Idiomarina loihiensis L2TR: one gene and its partner. The protein of the gene in region 2 binds, or shares a complex with, the protein of the main gene of each other region. Links are inferred from orthologs where the notes say so. Each region holds a gene or a part of one and is shown on either strand. Other genes may lie near its edges.

What was found. Proteins that work in one complex are often made in the same cells at the same time.
Region 1: the proteins of ssb (region 2) and sbcB are in contact, whole or in part, in a crystal structure (PDB 3C94), measured with the Escherichia coli proteins. The link is inferred for Idiomarina loihiensis L2TR from one-to-one orthologs.

Annotation. Positions count from the first base shown.
Region 1 is NC_006512.1:1,472,906-1,477,209, reverse strand. What follows is about bases 1,108-4,107. They hold sbcB (exodeoxyribonuclease I), read right to left. Parts: upstream 3,328-4,107; coding sequence 1,888-3,327; downstream 1,108-1,887. Other genes in these bases: IL_RS07020 (isoaspartyl peptidase/L-asparaginase family protein), read left to right, coding at 3,716-4,107; IL_RS07025 (hypothetical protein), read right to left, coding at 3,390-3,626; IL_RS07035 (GMC family oxidoreductase), read right to left, coding at 1,108-1,910. Also shown: IL_RS07040 (efflux RND transporter permease subunit), read left to right, coding at 1-249; more of IL_RS07035, read right to left, coding at 270-1,107; more of IL_RS07020, read left to right, coding at 4,108-4,304. UniProt on the Escherichia coli protein: Degrades single-stranded DNA (ssDNA) in a highly processive manner.
Region 2 is NC_006512.1:372,084-376,105, reverse strand. Bases 1,129-4,022 are described here. They hold ssb (single-stranded DNA-binding protein), read right to left. Parts: upstream 2,909-4,022; coding sequence 2,348-2,908; downstream 1,129-2,347. Other genes in these bases: IL_RS01815 (MFS transporter), read right to left, coding at 2,953-4,022; IL_RS01825 (MarR family transcriptional regulator), read right to left, coding at 1,689-2,177; IL_RS01830 (HlyD family secretion protein), read right to left, coding at 1,129-1,692. Also shown: IL_RS01835 (DUF2955 domain-containing protein), read right to left, coding at 1-617; more of IL_RS01830, read right to left, coding at 631-1,128. UniProt on the Escherichia coli protein: Plays an important role in DNA replication, recombination and repair. Binds to ssDNA and to an array of partner proteins to recruit them to their sites of action during DNA metabolism. Acts as a sliding platform that migrates on DNA via reptation.

The sequences.
Region 1 (4,304 bases), 1.1 Mb from region 2 along the record:
GAGGGCTTGCAGCAGGGCATGTCGTTGCAGGAAACCTACAAGTACTCGCTGGATAACACCGGCAAGGCCGTCGGCTTTACTGGCTTAACGCTGGCTATAGGCGTCGCTACCTGGATATTCTCACCCATTAAATTCCAGGCCGATATGGGTATATTGCTGACCTTTATGTTCCTGTGGAATATGTTGGGTGCACTTATCTTAATTCCGGCACTGGCAAGGTTATTCAGAGTAGGGAATAAAAAAGCTTAGCTCTTACCTTATAACTTGAGTTAGTGAATTAAGGCGTCGGCTTTTATTAAGTCGGCGCCTTTTTCAGCTATAGCGATAGTAGGAGCGTTGGTGTTACCACTGATAACGGTAGGCATAATGGATGCATCTATTACTCTGAGTTTCTCAACACCTATTACTTTTAATTCAGGATCTACAACAGCCCCGGTATCGTTTTTAGGCCCCATCTTGCAAGTCCCCGCAGGATGATAAATAAGCCCAGTTTTGGATTTTATCTGCTCCAGAAGTTCGGCGTCGCTTAAGCAGGGATTGGGAAACATGATCCCACCATTATGTTTTGCCAGAGCCGGTTGCTTCAGTATTTCTAACGCTTTTCTTATACCGTTGAGTAAGGCCTTCTGGTCACTCTTTTCGCTTAAAAAGCCATAAGTAATTTGCGGTTTAGCCATTGGGTCTTCTGGGTTTAGGTGCACTGCACCACGTGATTCTGGGCGTAACAAGCAGACATGACAGGTGAATCCGTGTTTTAAAGTAGGGTTCCAGTCGTAGCCGCTGTCATTAAACATGACCGGCAACAAATGAGCCTGAATGTCCGGTTCTTTAACTTCATTCGATGAGCGGTAAAAAGCTCCGACTTCAGCAAGTGAGTGTGCCAGCTGGCCTTTGCTAGAGAGTATATATTGAATAAAAGGTACTGAGAGCTTGATTAACCCCAGAGGACTCAGTGTCAGGCCGTCTCTCATTTTGTTTTTACATTGTATGCTAACGTCCACGTGCTCCTGCAAGTTCTTACCGACAGCCGGGTTGTCATAAACGCTTTCTATTCCAAATTTTGCAAGCTCTGATGCAGAGCCAACACCGGAGCGCATGAGAATTTGGGGGGAGTTAAAGGCCCCCGCACAAAGGATAACCTCTTTCCTTGCGCTGGCTATGTATCGGCGACCATTCTGCTGATAACAGACTCCGGTCGCTTTTATCCCTGAAAAAGCCACTCGCTCGGTCAGGCATCCGGATATTACCGTCAAGTTGTTTCGTTTCAGTGCTGGCTTCAGGTAGGCATGGTAAGCACTGCAACGCTTCCCATCTTTCATTGTGAACTGGTATGAATTGTGTCCTTCCAGGTGTACGCCGTTAAAGTCGGGGTTAGGCGGCAAACCAAATTCGCTGCAGGCTTCTAAGAAACATTTTGATACCGGGTAAAAGGGGGATACATCGGATACGGTTAAGGGGCCGCTGTTTCCATGGTAGTTTGAGGCACCGCGACTATTATTTTCACTTTTTATAAAATAAGGCAATAAATCATTGTAACTCCAGCCGACGTTACCTTTAGCTGCCCAGGAGTTGTAGTCACTGGAGAGCCCCCGAGTATAAATCATGGCGTTAATGCCGCTGCTGCCACCCAGCATTTTCCCTCGCGGTGTATAACAACCTTTGGGGTTAGTCAGTTGCGGCTCTTTATGGCTTCGGTAAAGCCAGTTAAATTTGCGGCTATGCATAAAGCGGGCAAAGCCTGAGGGCATGTCAGAAAATAGTCCACCATGTGATGCTCCGGCTTCTAGTAACAACACCCGAAACTTGCCGCATTCTGTGAGTCTGTTCGCAAGGGTGCAACCGGCAGAGCCGGCTCCGACTATAATGTAATCGAACGACGCGTTAGCGTCAGAGAGATGCGGCGTAGTCATACAGTGATTTCAGCAACCGCAGCTTATGCGCATCTTCCTGATGCTGATTTGCTAAATCCTCCAGCTTCAATGCGAAGCCCTCGGCGGACAATAAGCCTTCTGGCGGCTCAATTAAACGTTGCTGACAAAACAGGCGCCACTTATTTAGTTCTTTATCGCTAAGAGTTGACGGGTAGTTTCGCGCCCGGTAACGAAACAGCAGTGCAGGCATACGCTTGTCCTGAAAATCCAGTTCCAGACCGGCCAGTTGGTGTGGCTCTGACGAACGGATAATCTCCATATGCTTTTTATCCTGAGGAGAGAAAAAGCCGTCGTATATCTGGTGATCAACGTCGGTTCTGGGGGCAAATTCTTTGGTCTGCTCAAACACCTGCATGAGTTTGTCGCGAAAGTCGCTGTTTTCCTGTAACCATTTAGCGTTTGTCTCCAGGGCGGCTGTATCTAACGCGGCACTATCAGCAGCTTCAGCAGAAATAGTTTTAATAGGCGCTAAGAAAGGACAGCGACCGAGGTGAATATTTTGTATGCCGCTCTTTTGTAAGCCTTGCTCTTCCAGTTCCCTACGACTCGTGTAGGTTAGCTCCGTTAATTCTTCTACCGATTTATCGGCAAAATCCATGGGCGGAACGCGCAGGTCCCAGGCAACAACGTTGCTATTTTGCTTAGGGTGAAAACCCAGCGGCAATATAGCCGACAAATAGCGGTTAGCCGTACCGTAAAAACCACTGACATGTGCCAGAGGCTCCGGTGCCTGCCAGTTAAACAGGTTCAGTAGCTTTTGTTTACGGCGAATACTGTAAGCCCACTGCCACAATTTCGGCTGTTTTTCGCTAATGAGCTTTGCCAGACCAATGGTCGCATAAACGTCCGACATAGCATCGTGCGCCTGACCATGCTCAATGTTATTGGCAACACTCAAATGCTCCAGTTTTAGACTGGGTTGTCCGTCAGAGTTCTCCGGCCAGTTAATACCGTCAGGGCGCAGCGCAAAACAGGCTCGCACGACATCAATTAAGTCCCAGCGTGAATTGCCGTTTTGCCAGCTGTATTCGTAAGGGTCATAAAAGTTGCGATAGAACAGCAAACGGGTGACTTCGTCATCAAAACGAATGTTGTTGTAGCCAATAATGGTGGTATTGGGCTTTTGAAACTCATTTGCTATGGCTTTGCTGAATTCCGCTTCACCGACACCTTGTTTCGCAGCAAGCTGCGGCGTAATACCAGTAATTAAAGTGGCTTCCGGATTCGGCAGAAAGTCTGGTGTGGGCTGAGCGTATAGCGTTAACGGCCGACCGATAACATTAAAATCAGTGTCTGTGCGTAAGCCGGCAAACTGTGCAGGGCGATCCACTAAAGGGTTAGCGCCCCATGTCTCATAATCGTGCCAGTAAAAGGTTTCTTGTTCGTTTTGTGCCATAAGCCTAATTGCTCAGCGGAAAAGGAAAACTATAGCACGAGCCCGCAGATAAATTCAGCCACTCACTCTCTTTCAATCTTGTTCACTTGCACATCGTAAGCTTTGTCCAGCTTTTGCTCCAGTGTGCGGTCATCTTCGTGGCGAAAAGCAAGTTCAGCGTGCGGCAGAATGCGATCGGCTAAACGCTGTGCAACGGCGTCTCTGAACTTTTGTTCGTTATCTAATGCTTCATTATCGACTTCCAGCGTAATTTGCTGTCTGTCGCCTAAGTGTGTGTACTCAACGCGATAAGTCGGCATCTGAATATCTCCTCGTTGTCAGTTCGTTGCTTTCCTGCGACTATGTTATGACTAACAATCTAGCCTATAACAATAAAATCGAGGTCAGAATGAAAAAGTTTTACTTATCTGCAGTACTTGCCACCGCTGCGTTTGGATCGCTATTACCAGCCGTACAGGCGGATGATCATGATGTTGAATACGCAATGGCCATTCATGGTGGAGCGGGTACTATTACTCGCGCGAATTTAACTGCCGAACAAGAGCAAGCCTACAAAGATAAACTGACGGAAGCTTTAGAGGCTGGGCGTAAGATATTGAAAGAAGGCGGTGACAGCACCACAGCAGTTATTGCGGCTATTCAGGTAATGGAAGCGTCGCCGCTGTTTAACTCTGGCAAAGGTGCGGTTTATACCTGGGATGGAGAACATGAGCTGGATGCTTCGTTAATGGAAGGTCTGAACGGCAATGCCGGGGCCGTTGCTGGCGTGAAAACGGTAAAAAGCCCAATAGAACTGGCTCGCGAGGTAATGGAAGAGTCGGTACACGTCATGCTAAGTGGTGAAGGCGCAGAGCTGTTTTCCCGTCAACAAGGCCTGGAGCAGGTAGAGAACAGCTACTTTAATACAGAGCACCGTTATCAGCAGCTACAGAAAGCCAAAGAAACCATTAAGAAAAGTGAACAGCCAGAGCAACAAG
Region 2 (4,022 bases):
TGCGCGGAAATAGAATCCTGTAAATCAAACAGCTGAAACACCAAAAACGACAGGGTTGTCACCGTAGCGCCCAAAATAGCTTCGTGGCGCACACGGTTAGGTGACTTATCTGGCAAGGCCGGTGGTGACGCATTCTGCTCTTTATTGGGTATCATCGCATGCATAACAAAGGCAATGGCTATTGCCAGTATCGATGCAAAGAAGTTACTGGCTATTAAGTTATTAACGTCGGTGCCCGGATAACTGGCGTAATGCAGCATAATGCTCAGCATCAGCACACCATTTGCGCCGAACAGGAACGCCGTGCCGCGCGCCATAAAAGCAAACCGATACAGAAATAAGACAAAGGCGGCCATTGTCATTAATACTGAATGTCCGCCCAGTATCTGCGCCAGAATACCTACTTCCAATCCGCACATAACCGACGCCGCAAGTATTTGCCGGGCGACTTGTCGGTTTATCATTGGCACTAAGCCCAGTAGCAGCATTGGTAAGACGGTAAAAAACACGCCATAAGACAAGTCAAATAGCGCCGTGACCAAAAAGCCGATGGAGCCACCAAAGGCTATTCGTAAGCATTGCCGTAGGCCGTTTTCACTCAAGGCAGAAGTTGCCATAGTCCCTTCCTGATCAATAAATGTAGTGCAACCAGCCCAGCAACCGAATTTGCGCTTTCGCGATAGCGGCTTTAAAGCTTCCTTCAGGAACTATCTGCACTGTAGCCTTTGCTCCGGCCGGACGCTCTGAATCCGGTTTCTCCGTTAAACGCAAATGCACCCGAAGTCGCTGCGCGTCACGTACCCACCGGTTTGAGTTAACCGGTGCTGCTAAGGCTCCGTCGGCACTTAACTGACCCGCGTTAACACCGGCATCAATGCTTTCCACTTTAGCCTCGTAAAGCGTGCCAGGTTCGGCATCAAATACCACGAGAGCCTGTTGGCCAGATTCTATGTTTCGTAAATTCTTCTCCCGAAAATCCGCAATAATGTCGGCATTGGGTGAGACTAGAGCCATTAGCGGCGTGCCTTGACGGGCATAAGCCCCTTCGCTGAGCTTTAGATTGCCGACACGTCCGGCATGTTTCGCACGCACGGTGGTGTAGCTTAAGTTAAGCTTCGCCGTTTCTATCGCATTTTTAGCTTGTTGAATAAGTAAGTTGTTTGCATCGTCCTCGGCACCTCGCTGCACTTTTAAGCTCTGTAGCTGTGACTGGGCAGCTTCAACATTTGCCAGAGCCTCTAACTTACTGCTCTGCGCACGGTCAAATGCCTGCTGCGACGAACTGCCATCTTCCACCAGATCTTTAATGCGACGGGCCTCACGGCTAAGCTCTTGAGCTGTTGCCTGTGCTGATTTTATCTTTGCCTGGGCAGTTCGAATTTGGGCATCAAACTGCTGGTTTGACTGTTGCGCCTGAGCCATTGCCAGCTCTGCTTGCTGTAATTGCAGTTGATAAGGTCGCGGGTCGATTTTAAATAATGGCTCGCCCTCTTCAACATACTGGTTATTATTAACCAAGACTTTCTCTACAGTACCATTCACCTGCGGTGCGACCTGAGTCACCACCCGGGTTACCATTGCCTGTGGAGTCAGCGGCAGGCTCAAGTCGGCCCACAGAAAATAGGCAAATACGAGTACGAATAGTACCAGCGCCCGCTTAACCCAACGGGCAAACTTTTCGTCTGCGGTCATACCTCTTCCTCATTATTTTGGTCAAGTTTCTGAGCTTCAGACATATGATTCGCATTGTATGAAATCATCGCCAGAACCTTCTTAACCGTTTCAATTTCTTCATCTTCAATATTGGCCAGCAACGCCCTTCTTACTTTTAGAATTTTCGCTTCCATTTTTTTAACCAGAGCATGACCTGAATTCGTTAAAAACACCTGCTTAGCACGGCCGTCGTCCGGGCTTGCCTTGCGCGTAATCAGCTCTTGCTCCTCCAACTGCGCCAGCGTGCGCATAAGTGAACCAAGTTCTAATTCAAGCGCTTCGGCAAGCTGCTTTTGACTGACACCATCACCAATACGTGCCAGTTTCCACATAGCACTCCAGCGCGGGTAGGTTAACCCCAGCGGCGCCAGTTCCTTATCCGCAATAGCCTGCCACTGACGCGCAACGCGACCGAGTCGTTCAGGTACAGATAACTGTCTGAGCTGTTCTTGTGTTAATGTCATAACAACCTCTTTAGTTAGCACGCTAAGTATAATAACAAACTTAGCGTGCTAACTAAAATGAAAATAGCGATAGGTTTGAGCTAAAAATTAGATACAAAAAAAGCCCCTGCAAAAGGGGCTTTTTTCACATGATACAGATACCCGAGCGGGTAAATCCTATACTCGGCAAACTAGAACGGAATATCGTCATCAAAGTCGTTGTCAGGTGAAAACGGCGCGGGTTCTGCCGGTTTTTGTTGTGACTGTTGATTTTGCTGCTGCGCTGGCTGAGGCGCAGGACGCTGTTGTTGCTGTGATTGCTGTTGTGGTTGACCACCACCGTAACCACCGCCTTGCTGCTGACCGCCACCAAAACCCTGGCCTTGTTGTGGAGCACCACCCTGCGGGCCGCCACGAGAATCCAGCATTTGCATTTCGTTAATGACCACTTCTGTCGTGTAACGCTCTACGTTGTCCTGGCCTGTCCATTTACGCGTTTGCAAACGCCCTTCAACATAAACTTTAGAGCCCTTTTTCAGGTACTCACCGGCAATTTCAGCTAAGCGACGATAAGCCACACAACGGTGCCATTCGGTTTGTTCGCGCGGTTCGCCTGTTTGCTTGTCTTTCCAGGTTTCGCTGGTAGCAATCGACAGGTTGGCTATCGCTGTGCTGTTTTGGGTATAACGAACCTCTGGGTCAGCGCCCAAATTACCAATTAAAATTACTTTATTTACACCGCGACTGGCCATTAGATTCTCCTGTTCCTTGTACGCGTTACAACTGCTTCAAATTATTAAGCGACCGATGCTTCTTTAAGCAACTGATTAACCGCCTTTTCATCGTAATGTTTTTTATCAACTTTTAAGTAAGTGGCCTGATCTTCTTCAACCCATCTTGCTTCCGTAACACCCGTTACGGTAAGTAACTGCTCACTTAGCTTGGTAGCCTTGCTTTCAGTTAACCCGGGCAATGATAACGACACGCTCGTGACACCTGCGGGGTTAACCATGACTAAACTGATTAGCAACCAACATACTAGCAAGATCAGGCAGAAAACAACAACGCCAGATATCCCAAAAAACTGTAAGACTGAGCCGCCAGCTACCCCACCGACAAAAGACCCCAGAAACTGACCAGTTGAGTAAATACCACTGGCACTGCCTTTGCTCCCCGCCGGAGCAACTCGGGTAAGTAACGACGGCAAACTGGCTTCAATAAAGTTAAAGCCCGTGAAAAATATGACCAGAGCAGCAACCAGCAGCCAGGGGTTTTGCCCTGCTACGGCAATAATGAGTAGTGCGACAATTAAGACGACAATAGAAAACCGCAGCCACTGCACGGAATTATTATTACGCGAACTGCTGATAATCATTGGCACCATGAACAAAATGGACGCGGCCAGCGTGGGTAAGTAGAACCAGGCGTGGGTCTGACTTTCAAAACCTGCATTTTGCAGTTGCATGGGTAAAGTCACAAACCATGCCGTTAAAATGGCATGTAGCACAAAAATACCGCTATTCAGGCACCACAGTTGCTTATGCTTAAGCAAGTGCCCCAGTTCTGACAACACGGGTAAAGATTCACGCCTGGCAGATGTTGTCACCACTTTGGGGACGCTTAGCAACAGCACCAGAATGCCCAGAACACCACTGGCGGCGGTAAACCAGAACAAACCCGAAAGACCGATAATATTGCCCAATAAAGGTCCGGCTACCAATGAAATAGCGAACGCCAGACCAATACACATACCAATAGTGGCCATCACTTTCGGTCGCTGCTCGTCTCGCGACAAATCAGCTGCCAGCGCCAAAATAGCCGCCGCAATAGCGCCCAGCCCCTGTAGCGCCCGACCAATGGAGACAC